DNA from 2 places in the Streptomyces sp. 3330 genome. Region 2 is predicted to be linked to the other one. Evidence: riboswitches for the same ligand, from Rfam matches in the RefSeq annotation. Region 2 holds a riboswitch; the other holds the start of a gene.

Region 1 (5,835 bases), on a different contig from region 2:
GAAGGGCTGGGCCATCCGCACCAGCGCGTCGTAGATCGACGCGTCGCCGTGCGGGTGCAGCTTGCCCATGACCTCACCGACGACCCGGGCGCACTTCACATAGCCGCGCTCCGGGCGCAGGCCCATCTCGTTCATCTGGTAGACGATGCGGCGGTGCACCGGCTTGAGGCCGTCACGGGCGTCCGGCAGGGCGCGGGAGTAGATGACCGAGTACGCGTACTCGAGGAAGGAGCCCTGCATCTCGTCGACGACGTCGATGTCGAGGATCCGCTCCTCGTACGAGTCGTCGGGCGGCGGGGTCTTCGTGCTGCGGCGGGCCATCGCTGCCGGCTCCTTGCTGGGGCGTGATACGGGATCTGACGCGGACCATTGTGGACCGTGGCACTGACAGCGCGGGCGAGGACCCGGCGTCGGCCGTCCGGCCCGAACGCAGAGGCATCTCCTCCACGGCTGCCCGCAGGCTACGCGATCTCGCTCTCGGCGTATGTCGCCCGGGAACTTCGCGGACCGTGCGCACGCTTGCATACAGTGGCAGGACCGGCAGGAAATCCGCGGTTTCGACGACCGCGTCCGCGATCGGAAGGGACGTACATGCCCATGGGTCACACGGCCACAGCCCAGGCAGGCTCCGGGGGCCTGACAGCGACCGAGCACCGTCTGGCCAACGGCCTGCGCGTGGTGCTCTCGGAAGACCACCTGACCCCCGTCGCGGCGGTGTGCCTCTGGTACGACGTCGGCTCACGCCACGAAGTCAAGGGGCGTACGGGCCTGGCTCACCTTTTCGAGCACCTGATGTTCCAGGGCTCGGGCCAGGTCAAGGGCAACGGACACTTCGAGCTGGTCCAGGGGGCCGGCGGCTCGCTCAACGGCACGACCAGCTTCGAGCGCACGAACTACTTCGAGACCATGCCCACCCACCAGCTGGAGCTCGCCCTCTGGCTGGAGGCCGACCGCATGGGCTCGCTGCTCACCGCGCTGGACGACGAGTCCATGGAGAACCAGCGCGACGTCGTCAAGAACGAGCGCCGCCAGCGCTACGACAACGTCCCCTACGGCACGGCCTTCGAGAAGCTGACCGCTCTCGCCTACCCGGACGGCCACCCCTACCACCACACGCCGATCGGCTCGATGGCCGACCTGGACGCGGCGACCCTGGAGGACGCGCGCGCGTTCTTCCGCACGTACTACGCGCCCAACAACGCGGTGCTCTCCGTGGTCGGTGACATCGACCCGGAGCAGACCCTCGCCTGGGTCGAGAAGTACTTCGGCTCCATCCCCGGCCACGACGGCAAGCCCGCGCCCCGTGACGGCGCGCTGCCCGACGTCATCGGCGAGCAGCTGCGCGAGATCGTCGAGGAGGAGGTGCCGGCCCGTGCGCTGATGGCCGCCTACCGGCTGCCCGAGGACGGCACGCGCGCGTGCGACGCCGTCGACCTGGCGCTCACCGTCCTCGGCGGCGGCGAGTCCTCGCGCCTGTACAACCGGCTGGTGCGCCGCGACCGTACGGCCGTCGCGGCCGGCTTCGGCCTGCTGCGGCTCGCCGGAGCGCCCTCGCTGGGCTGGCTGGACGTGAAGACGTCCGGCGACGTCGAGGTGCCCGTCATCGAGGCCGCCATCGACGAGGAGCTCGCCCGGTTCGCCGAAGAGGGCCCGACGGCCGAGGAAATGGAGCGGGCCCAGGCGCAGTTGGAACGCGAGTGGCTCGACCGGCTCGGCACGGTCGCCGGACGCGCCGACGAACTGTGCCGCTACGCCGTCCTGTTCGGCGACCCGCAGCTCGCGCTCACCGCCGTCCAGCGCGTGCTGGACGTGACGCCCGAGGAGGTGCAGGAGGTCGCCAAGGCCCGCCTGCGCCCCGACAACCGCGCGGTGCTCGTCTACGAGCCGACCGCCGCCGAAGCCCCCGCCGACCAGGACGAGAACGAGGAGGCGGCCCGGTGACCGAGCTCGCCACGATGGACTTCCACCCCCAGCCCCGGGCGGGCGAGGCCAAGCCGTGGGCGTTCCCGGCGCCCGAGCGCACCGCGCTGGCCAACGGCCTGACCGTGCTGCACTGCCACCGTCCCGGCCAGCAGGTCGTCGCCGTCGAGATCCTCCTCGACGCGCCCCTGGACGCCGAACCGGCCGGCCTCGACGGCGTCGCCACGATCATGGCGCGCGCCTTCTCCGAGGGCACCGACAAGCACTCCGCCGAGGAGTTCGCCGCCGAACTGGAGCGCTGCGGCGCCACCCTGGACGCGCACGCCGATCACCCCGGCGTCCGGCTGAGCCTCGAAGTGCCGGCCTCGCGCCTGCCCAAGGGCCTCGGTCTGCTCGCCGACGCCCTCAGGGCCCCCGCGTTCGCCGACAGCGAGGTCGAGCGCCTCGTCCGCAACCGCCTGGACGAGATCCCGCACGAGCTGGCCAACCCCTCCCGGCGCGCGGCCAAGGAGCTCTCCAAGGAGCTGTTCCCGGCCACCGCGCGGATGTCGCGGCCCCGCCAGGGCACCGCGGAGACGGTCGAGAAGATCGACTCCGCCGCCGTACGCGCCTTCTACGAGAAGCACGTGCGTCCCGCCACGGCCACCGCCGTGGTCGTCGGCGACCTCACGGGTGTCGACCTGGAGGCGCTCCTCGGCGACACCCTGGGCGCCTGGACGGGCTCCTCGGCCCAGCCGCGGCCCGTGCCGCCGGTGACCGCCGACGACGCCGGCCGGGTCGTCATCGTGGACCGCCCCGGCGCCGTCCAGACGCAGCTGCTGATCGGCCGGATCGGCGCCGACCGGCACGACCGTGTGTGGCCCGCGCAGGTGCTCGGCACGTACTGCCTCGGTGGCACCCTCACCTCCCGCCTGGACCGCGTCCTGCGCGAGGAGAAGGGCTACACCTACGGTGTCCGCGCGTTCGGCCAGGTCCTGCGGTCCGCCCCGGACGGCTCGGGCGCCGCGATGCTCGCCATCAGCGGCTCCGTCGACACCCCGAACACCGGACCCGCGCTGGACGACCTCTGGAAGGTGCTGCGCACCCTCGCCGCCGAGGGGCTGACCGACGCGGAGCGCGACGTCGCCGTGCAGAACCTGGTCGGTGTGGCGCCGCTGAAGTTCGAGACCGCCGCGGCCGTCGCCGGCACGCTGGCCGACCAGGTCGAGCAGCACCTGCCCGACGACTTCCAGGCCACGCTGTACCAGCAGCTCGCCGCGACCGGCACGGTGGAGGCCACCGCGGCGGCCGTGAACGCCTTCCCGGTGGACCGCCTGGTGACCGTCCTCGTCGGTGACGCGGCCCGGATCAAGGAGCCGGTCGAGGCCCTCGGCATCGGCGAGGTGAAGGTCGTGTCCGCGGAGTAGGCAGCGGCACGCGCGTGCGGGGCCCTGGTCGACCGAGCGTCACCAGGGCCTCCGTATGTCCGAATTGATGCGGAGGTTGCCCGTCTGCCCTGTGGGATGCGCTACAAAAACCGGGATCCGTTTGAGGATTGAAACCCGCGCCGCTTAGCGTCATCCGGACTGTTCGTCAGGCAGTGCGCCGCAGCCGCGGCACCGGACAGTCATCGCCGAGTCCCCGTACGGCGCGAGCCAGGGGAGCCGGGGACCCACTTGTGAAGTCCCTGGGGTGAATCGGACGCCCGCGCGTGAACGCGAGGGGGTCCGTAGGAGACCTTCCTGCTCCGAACCCGTCAGCTAACCCGGTAGGCGAGAGGGAAGGAAAGGACACACCCGACTTCATGGCGTTCACCTGCGCGCCCGGCAAGCACCGTCGTCCCGGCCGGATGCAGCGGACCACCGCTCGCGCGGCGGGCGTCGCGGCGCTCACCACCACCGGCGTGATGGCCACCGTCGCCGCCTCCCCGGCCCTCGCCGCCGAGCCCAGCCCCGAGCAGACCGGGCTGATCCCCGTCGTCACCGCCTCCGAGGCCGTCGCGGAGCAGGTCGACGACCAGGTCGCCGTGCAGAAGCACGCGGCCTTCGAGGAGGCCGCCCGGCAGGCCGCCGCCAAGAAGGCCGTGGAGGAGCGCGAGGCACGCGTGCGTGCGGCCCGCGAGGCCGAGCGCAAGCGCCTCAACACGTTCGTCTCGCCGATCACCGGCTCCTACGTGTCGACCAGCTACCAGGCCAGCAGCTCCCTGTGGTCCTCCGGCAGCCACACCGGCATCGACTTCCACGCGGCGAGCGGCACCACCGTGCACGCGGTCGGCATGGGCACCGTCGTCGAGGCCGGCTGGGGCGGGGCGTACGGCAACCAGATCGTCATCAAGATGAACGACGGGACGTACACCCAGTACGGTCACCTGTCGTCCATCGAGGTGGCGGTGGGCCAGCAGGTCACCCCGGGCCAGCGGATCGCCCTGTCCGGCGCCACCGGCAACGTCACCGGCGCGCATCTGCACTTCGAGGCCCGCACCACCGCGGAGTACGGCTCGGACATCGACCCGGTCGCCTACCTCCGCAACCACGGCGTGAACGTCTGACGACCCACGGCGACAGATCGTCTTGCCCCGGCCCTCCCGGCCGGGGCTTTCGGCGTTTTCGAGGCCCTGCTGTCCAAAAAATATCCCCGGATTCCGGCCCGCCATCGGAAATTCCCGCTCATTGCAATAGAGTCACGGAACACACGTCAATCGTCGACGTTTCACGGGGATTAAGGCGGAGGTCCGTCATGCGTATTCCGGCGCACTCGGTGTGCACGGCCATTCGGGACGACATCGTCGCGGGTGTCTACGAGCGCGGCAGCCGCCTCACCGAGGAACTCCTCGCCCGCCGCTACGGCGTCTCCCGCGTCCCGGTCCGCGAGGCGCTGCGCACGCTGGAGGCCGAGGGCTTCGTCGTCACGCGGCGGCACGCGGGCGCGTGCGTCGCGGAGCCGACCGAGCAGGAGGCCGCGGACCTGCTGGAGATGCGCATGCTCCTGGAGCCGCTCGGCGCCTCGCGGGCCGCCCAGCGGCGCACCGAGGCCCATCTGAAGGTCCTGCGGGGACTCGTCCGGCTGGGCCAGGAGCGGGCCAGACGCGGCAACAGCGAGGATCTGCGCTCCTTGGGGGGCTGGTTCCACGAGACGCTCGCCCAGTCCTCGGGCAGCCATGCCCTGACGTCGATGCTGACCCAGCTGCGCCACAAGATCGCCTGGATGTACGCGGTGGAGGCCCCGGCCAACCCCGCGGAGTCGTGGGCTGAGCACGGCGCGATCGTGGACGCGGTGGCGCGCGGCGACGGTGAGCGTGCGCGGGCGATCACGGCGCTGCACACCGAGCGCGCGACGGCCGCGCACCGGCTGCGCTTTTCCGGCGGCCCCGAACGCGCCGACCGTGTGAGGACTTCGCAACCTCCCGTAAACATGACGGGTCTGCGGCATTAACAAAAGGGCCGTATACAAAGAGGGGATAATTCTCGGGGATTATTTCTGCTGCCCGTGAACGGGAAATGCGAAGGGCTCGCCCGGTAATTCGGACGAGCCCTTCAGAGTTGTCGGTGCGGCGCCCGAGAGGCGACGGACACCGCGACCGTCAATCCTGCGACCCGTTTAGCGCGCAGCCGGCTCCGCGACGGCGGAGCCGGCTCGGGCGCGCATCGGGCCGTGTGCGCTCAGACGGTCTCGGGGAGCTCCTCGAGACCCTCGGCGACCAGCTTCGCCAGCCGGTCGAGCGCGGCGTCCGCGCCGTCGGCCTCGGAGGCGAGCACGATCTCCTCGCCGCCCTGGGCGCCCAGGCCGAGGACGGCCAGCATGGAGGCCGCGTTGACGGGGTTGCCGTCGGCCTTGGCGATCGTCACCGGGATGCCTGCGGCCGTGGCGGCCCGGACGAAGATGGAAGCGGGGCGGGCGTGAAGGCCCTCGGCCCAGCCGACGTTGACGCGGCGCTCA
Region 2 (5,835 bases):
CGACGCCGAGGATGTCCAGCACCCCGCGCACGAACTCGTCCCGGTTCTCCGCGTCGCGGGAGGCGGAGGTGGCGACGAAGCGCAGCCGCTGCGCGCCGTGCTCCTTGATGGCGGCCGCGTACTCCCGGCAGGCCGCGAAGGTCCGCTCCAGCGCCTCGGGGGCGAGCCGGCCGGTGCGGTCGACGCCCTGGCCGAGGCGGACGATCGTCATCCGGCGGTCCAGGTCGACCAGCTCGCCGGTCTCCGGGTCGGCGTCGGCGACGAGCAGGCGGATCGAGTTCGTACCGCAGTCGACGGCGGCCACGCGGGTCATCGGGCGCCCTCCGCCGCGTCGTCGCGCGGGCCCCGCGCCACGCACGTGCCCTTGCGCCACCACTCCGGGAGCATCTCCAGGGCCTCGTCGCCGAGGGGGTTCACGCCCGGGCCGGCGGCCAGGGAGTGCGCGACGAGCACGTGCAGGCACTTCACGCGGTCCGGCATGCCGCCCGCGCTGGGGAAGCCCTGCAGCTCCTCGATCTCGTCCCGGCGCCGGATGTAGTCCTCGTGCGCGGCGCGGTAGGAGGCGGCCAGCTCCGGGTCGGTCCCGAGCCGCTCCGTCATCTCCTTCATCACGCCGTTCGCCTCCAGCGTGCCGATGGCCGAGTTGGCCTTCGGGCACGTCAGGTAGTACAGCGTCGGGAAGGGCGTGCCGTCGGGCAGGCGGGGGGCCGTCTCCACGACGTCCGGCTCTCCGCAGGGGCAGCGGTGCGCGATCGCGCGCAGGCCGCGCGGCGGCCGTCCGAGCTGCTGCTTGAAGGCCTCGACGTCCGCGTCGGTGGGCTCGGTGCGCGGGGTGGTCGGCGGGGGCGTTTGCATGCCTGTCTTTCTATCGGTCAGTTCACTGGTCGGAGGCGTCGGACTTGTCGACGCCGTCCCAGACGTTCGAGTACCAGGGGCGGTCGGCCGCGCCGAGGTCGGCGCGGGACTGCCGGGCCGCGTCCGGGTCGATCACCACGAACCCGGTCTCCCCCGGCAGCACGTAGTGCAGCCGCTGCCGGATCTGCTGCTCCGCGTAGGCGTCGTCCTGCCAGCGCGCCTTGAGGTCGCGCAGCTGCTCGACGCGCTCGCTGGCCTGGCGCTTCTCCCGCTCCAGGTCGGCGATCTCGGCGCGCTGGGAGACGTACTGGCGCATCGGATAGGCCAGCGCCACGATCAGCGTGCACAGGACGAGCGCGAGGAGCGCGGCGCGGCCGGTGAGCCGGGAGCGGCGGGCCTGGCGCTTGGTCTGGGAGCGGTAGACCCGGGCCGCGGTCTGCTCGCCGAGCAGCTTGATCCTGGTCGCGGTGGAGAAACGGTCCCGGTCCTTCACGGCCACTGCTTCACGCCTCCCGTCTCACACGTGCGTACGTCCCCGCACACGGTACGGGACCGGGTACGGGGACGTACGTACGACTGGCGGAGCCTTGACTCGGCCCTTGCTGCGACGATCAGTTCGCGGAGCGGAACCGGGGGAACGCGGAGCGCCCGGCGTACACCGCGGCGTCGTCGAGGATCTCCTCGATGCGCAGCAGCTGGTTGTACTTGGCGACGCGGTCCGAGCGGGCCGGGGCGCCGGTCTTGATCTGACCGCAGTTCACCGCGACGGCGAGGTCGGCGATGGTGACGTCCTCGGTCTCGCCGGAGCGGTGGGACATCATGCACTTGAAGCCGTTGCGCTGGGCCATCTCGACGGCGTCCAGGGTCTCGGTCAGCGAGCCGATCTGGTTGACCTTGACGAGCAGGGCGTTGGCGGAGCCCTCCTCGATGCCGCGGGCCAGGCGCTCGGGGTTGGTGACGAAGAGGTCGTCGCCGACGATCTGGACCTTGTCGCCCAGCTTGTCGGTGATGACCTTCCAGCCGGCCCAGTCGTCCTCGTACAGCGGGTCCTCGATGGAGACGAGCGGGTACGCGGAGACGAGCTCCTCGTAGTACTCGGTCATCTCGGCGGCCGAGCGGGACTTGCCCTCGAACTCGTACTTGCCGTCCTTGTAGAACTCGGACGCGGCGACGTCGAGCGCGAGCGCGATCTGCTCGCCGGGGACGTAACCGGCCTGCTGGATGGCCTCGATGATGAGGTCGAGCGCGGCGCGGTTGGACTCCAGGTTCGGGGCGAAGCCGCCCTCGTCGCCGAGGCCGGTGGACAGGCCCTTGGTCTTCAGCACCTTCTTGAGGGTGTGGTAGACCTCGGCGCCCCAGCGCAGGGCCTCGGAGAAGGACTCCGCGCCGATCGGGGCGATCATGAACTCCTGGATGTCCACGTTGGAGTCGGCGTGCGAGCCGCCGTTCAGGATGTTCATCATCGGCACCGGCAGCAGGTGCGCGTTGGGGCCGCCCAGGTAGCGGAACAGCGGCAGGTCGCTGGCCTCGGAGGCGGCGTGGGCGACGGCGAGCGAGACGCCGAGGATGGCGTTCGCGCCGAGCGAGCCCTTGTTGTCGGTGGCGTCCAGGTCGAACATGGCCTGGTCGATCAGGCGCTGCTCGGTGGCGTCGTAGCCGACGAGCTCCGGGCCGATCTGCTCGATGACGGCGAGCACGGCCTTCTCGACACCCTTGCCGAGGTAGCGGTTCGGGTCACCGTCGCGGAGCTCGATGGCCTCGAAGGCACCGGTGGAGGCGCCGGACGGAACGGCGGCACGACCCGTGCTGCCGTCGTCGAGGCCGACCTCGACCTCGACCGTGGGGTTGCCTCGGGAGTCCAGGATTTCCCGGGCTACGACGACGTCGATGGACGGCACGAGCATCTCCTTCTTGGGATGTGACGCTGGTTGTGCGGGGCCCAGGGGCCTTGATGAACCCTTGCTGAGCCTTGCGACTAGAGCCTAACCGCCCCGGGGCCGTCGGCAGCCGACCGACCGTCCCGTGGACAGACAGACGGTACCTATTGTTTCCGCCCGGAACAAAGGGGGTGGCCCAGAAAAGCCGACAGGAGGTGACGAACGGGCAAAGAGAAACCCCGCTCCGGTGCGTACGGGGGAACACGCACCGGAGCGGGGAGCCCGTGGGGACGGGGGGACCCTCACGAGGTCTTCAGTGTGCCGACCCCGGATATGAGGGCGCTGTGGCTTCTCTGGGGGCCAGGTGTCACCTCGGGCCGAGTGCCACGTCAGGCGCGGGTCACTTCAGGTGCAGCTGCTGGCCCGGGTAGATCAGGTCGGCCTGGTCGACGATGTCCTTGTTCAGCTCGAACAGCTTCGCCCAGCCGCCCTTGACCTTGTGCTTCTCGGCGATGGAGCTGAGGGTGTCGCCCTTGACGACCTTGTACTCGCCGTCACCCTTCTTGACCTTCTTGCCGGTCGGGGTGGTGACCGTCTTGGAGGCGGCCGGGCGGTCGGTCGAGCGGGAGGCGCTCTGCTCCTCGGTCGAGCGGCTGCCGGTGCTGCCGCTGTTCGACGAGCCGGTGGAGCCGGCGGAGCCGGAGTCCGAGGACTCGGCGCTCGAGCCGTTGTAGGCGGCGCCGGACAGGCCGGTGCCGCAGACCGGCCAGGCGCCCTTGCCCTGACCCGCGAGGACCTTCTCGCCGATGGCTATCTGCTGGGCCTTGGAGGCCTGGTTCGCCTGCGAGGCGTAGGCCGTGCCGCCGTACGCCGCCCAGGTGGACGCGGAGAACTGGAGGCCGCCGTAGTAGCCGTTGCCGGTGTTGATGGACCAGTTGCCGCCGGACTCGCACTGGGCGACCGCGTCCCACTCGGAGGCGGTGGCGGCGGAGGCGTTGCCGGCCGCCATCAGCGGGGCGGCGATGGCGACACCGGTGACACCGGCGAGCGTGGCGACGCGGGTCGCCTTGGACGGACGGCGGTGCTTGCCCTTTGCGGAAAACAGCATGGTGGATCCCCTCACCGACGCCTACGAGGTGAGCTGTCGGGTTCGGGCCGTGTGAGTTGCCCGGCCACTTCCTCGTCCGGCGGAGCGCTGCTCCGCGGGAGGTGTGGCTTCACCCCGAGCCGTTCCGGTCAACCGACCGGCGCGGCACTTACCTTGGGTCCCCCGCTCCTGCCTGCGGCGCTTGACGCGACGACTGTTCCCGGGCCGCCGCTGGCAGGATTCGGCGTTGCGACGGCCGGGGCTCGGGTTGCCGAGCGGCCTCGACCGTAGACACGCGATCGGAGGAATTTCAAAGACGATCAGGGCTTCTGAGACTCATCCCACACTTTCACCAAACCGGACATTCGGCGCGAAGCGTGACGTGAACTCCCGCTGTTTTTCTTGGGCTTTGCGCCCTATTACACCCCTGTGTCGAGGGTCTGACCGGCGGCGATGTTGCTCGGGTCGACGCCGATGAGGTCCCTGTTCTCGGCGTAGAGGGCGCGCCATCCGCCGTCGAGGCCAAGGGAGTCGGCGATGGACGCGAGGGAGTCGCCCTCCTGGACGACATAGGTCGCCGCGGCGTGCCGTCCGGCCGACGCGGTGGTGGTGCCGTCCACGCCGGCGTCGGTCGCGCTCTTCGTCGCGACCTCGTCGGCGGTGGCGCCACGGTGGCGGCCGGAGCCGAGGGAGCCCGTGTCGACGAGGCTCCAAGAACCTTCATCCTGGACGTATTTGTCCGAGTCGTCCGCACTCGGGGCGGTCGCGGGCGACCCGGCCTCCGTCGAACCACCGGTCCGGCCGGCGGAGTCGCCGGTCGCAGCGGAGTCCTCCGCGGCGGAGGAAGAGGACGAAGGGGAGGAAGCGGACGCCGAGGGCGAACTGGAGGCATCGGCGGAGGAGTCGGACGAGTCGGTCGAGGAATCGTCACCGTCGGAGGAGCCGGAGGAGCCGGACAATCCCCGGGACAGGTCGGACAATCCGGAAGACCCAGAGGAGTCGGACGAGTCGGACGAGTCGTCCGCCACGCCGGTGTCCACGCTCAGCGCGCCGTTCTCCTGGGTGAGCCCGGAGGTCAGCCCGCAGGTGCCCCACGCGCCGATCCCCTCGGCCGCGAGCACCTCCTGCGCCACGGCGATCTGCTGGCTGCGGCTGGCCAGATCGGGGCTCGCCGCGTAGTCGAGGCCGCCGTGCGCCTCCCAGTCCTTCTGGGTGAGGCTCAGGCCGCCGTACTCGCCCCGGCCCTCGTCGGCGCTCCACGAGCCACCGGTCTCGCACTGCGCCACCTTGTCCCACACCGTGCCCTCGGCCGCACTCGCGCCGGAGGCGGCGAGCAGCGGGATGGCGATGGCGGAGCCCGTCACTCCGGCCGCGACGAGGAGCGCCGGGGCCTGGCGGGGGCGACGGTGACGACCGTTCCCGGAGAGCATGCGAGGGGCCTTTCTCTGGACAGCACTGACCGGCGCGGCGAGCGGAACCGATGCGTCGCGCTGACGAGTGAACGTATCGGCAGACGATCACTTGTCACAAGTTAATGCCGCGCAGATCACGTGAAGATCACAGACTTGAGTGCCGGTCACCTTTGCTCCGCCGAACGGTCACACTCCGGCTGACATCCGGTCAGGTGTGCACCGCTCATGACGCGGGACGCACCGGAGTGAACTCGACCGGCAACGTCCGCAGTCCACGCATGATGAGCCCGCCCCGCCACCTCAACTCGGCCGGTTCCACGGCGAGTCGCAGGTCGGGGAGCCGGGTGAGCAGGGTGGCCAGCGCGGCCTGGCCCTCCAGCCGGGCCAGCGGGGCTCCCAGGCAGTAGTGGATGCCGTGGCCGTACCCGAGGTGCTGGTTGTCACGCCGGGACAGGTCGAGGGTGTCGGGTTCCGGGAAACGCTCCGGGTCACGGTCGGCGGCCGCCAGCACCACGAGCACCGGGTCGCCCGGCGCGATGTCCTGCCCGCCGACGCGCAGCGGCTCGGTCGCGAACCGCCAGGTGGCCAGTTCCACGGGGCCGTC

What was found. A riboswitch is a leader RNA that binds a small molecule or an ion and turns the genes downstream of it on or off. The one in region 2 is predicted to bind cyclic di-AMP.
Positions count from the first base shown of each region.
Region 1: another riboswitch for cyclic di-AMP. It lies ahead of J2X68_RS29985 (M23 family metallopeptidase); the one in region 2 lies ahead of J2X68_RS08035 (transglycosylase family protein).

Region 1 covers NZ_JAVDVA010000021.1:125,667-131,501, forward strand. The annotation lists gene J2X68_RS29970 (DNA topoisomerase IV subunit A) at 1-321, opposite strand, end outside; gene J2X68_RS29975 (pitrilysin family protein) at 592-1,941, shown strand; gene J2X68_RS29980 (pitrilysin family protein) at 1,938-3,326, shown strand; cyclic di-AMP (ydaO/yuaA leader) riboswitch at 3,521-3,689, shown strand; gene J2X68_RS29985 (M23 family metallopeptidase) at 3,704-4,447, shown strand; gene J2X68_RS29990 (GntR family transcriptional regulator) at 4,636-5,331, shown strand; gene J2X68_RS29995 (HPr family phosphocarrier protein) at 5,559-5,835, opposite strand, start outside.
Region 2 covers NZ_JAVDVA010000003.1:480,528-486,362, reverse strand. The annotation lists gene J2X68_RS08055 (Ppx/GppA phosphatase family protein) at 1-313, opposite strand, end outside; gene J2X68_RS08050 (DUF501 domain-containing protein) at 310-855, opposite strand; gene J2X68_RS08045 (septum formation initiator family protein) at 878-1,354, opposite strand; gene eno (phosphopyruvate hydratase) at 1,467-2,759, opposite strand; gene J2X68_RS08035 (transglycosylase family protein) at 3,133-3,840, opposite strand; cyclic di-AMP (ydaO/yuaA leader) riboswitch at 3,844-4,030, opposite strand; gene J2X68_RS08030 (transglycosylase family protein) at 4,239-5,249, opposite strand; gene J2X68_RS08025 (cytochrome P450) at 5,455-5,835, opposite strand, start outside.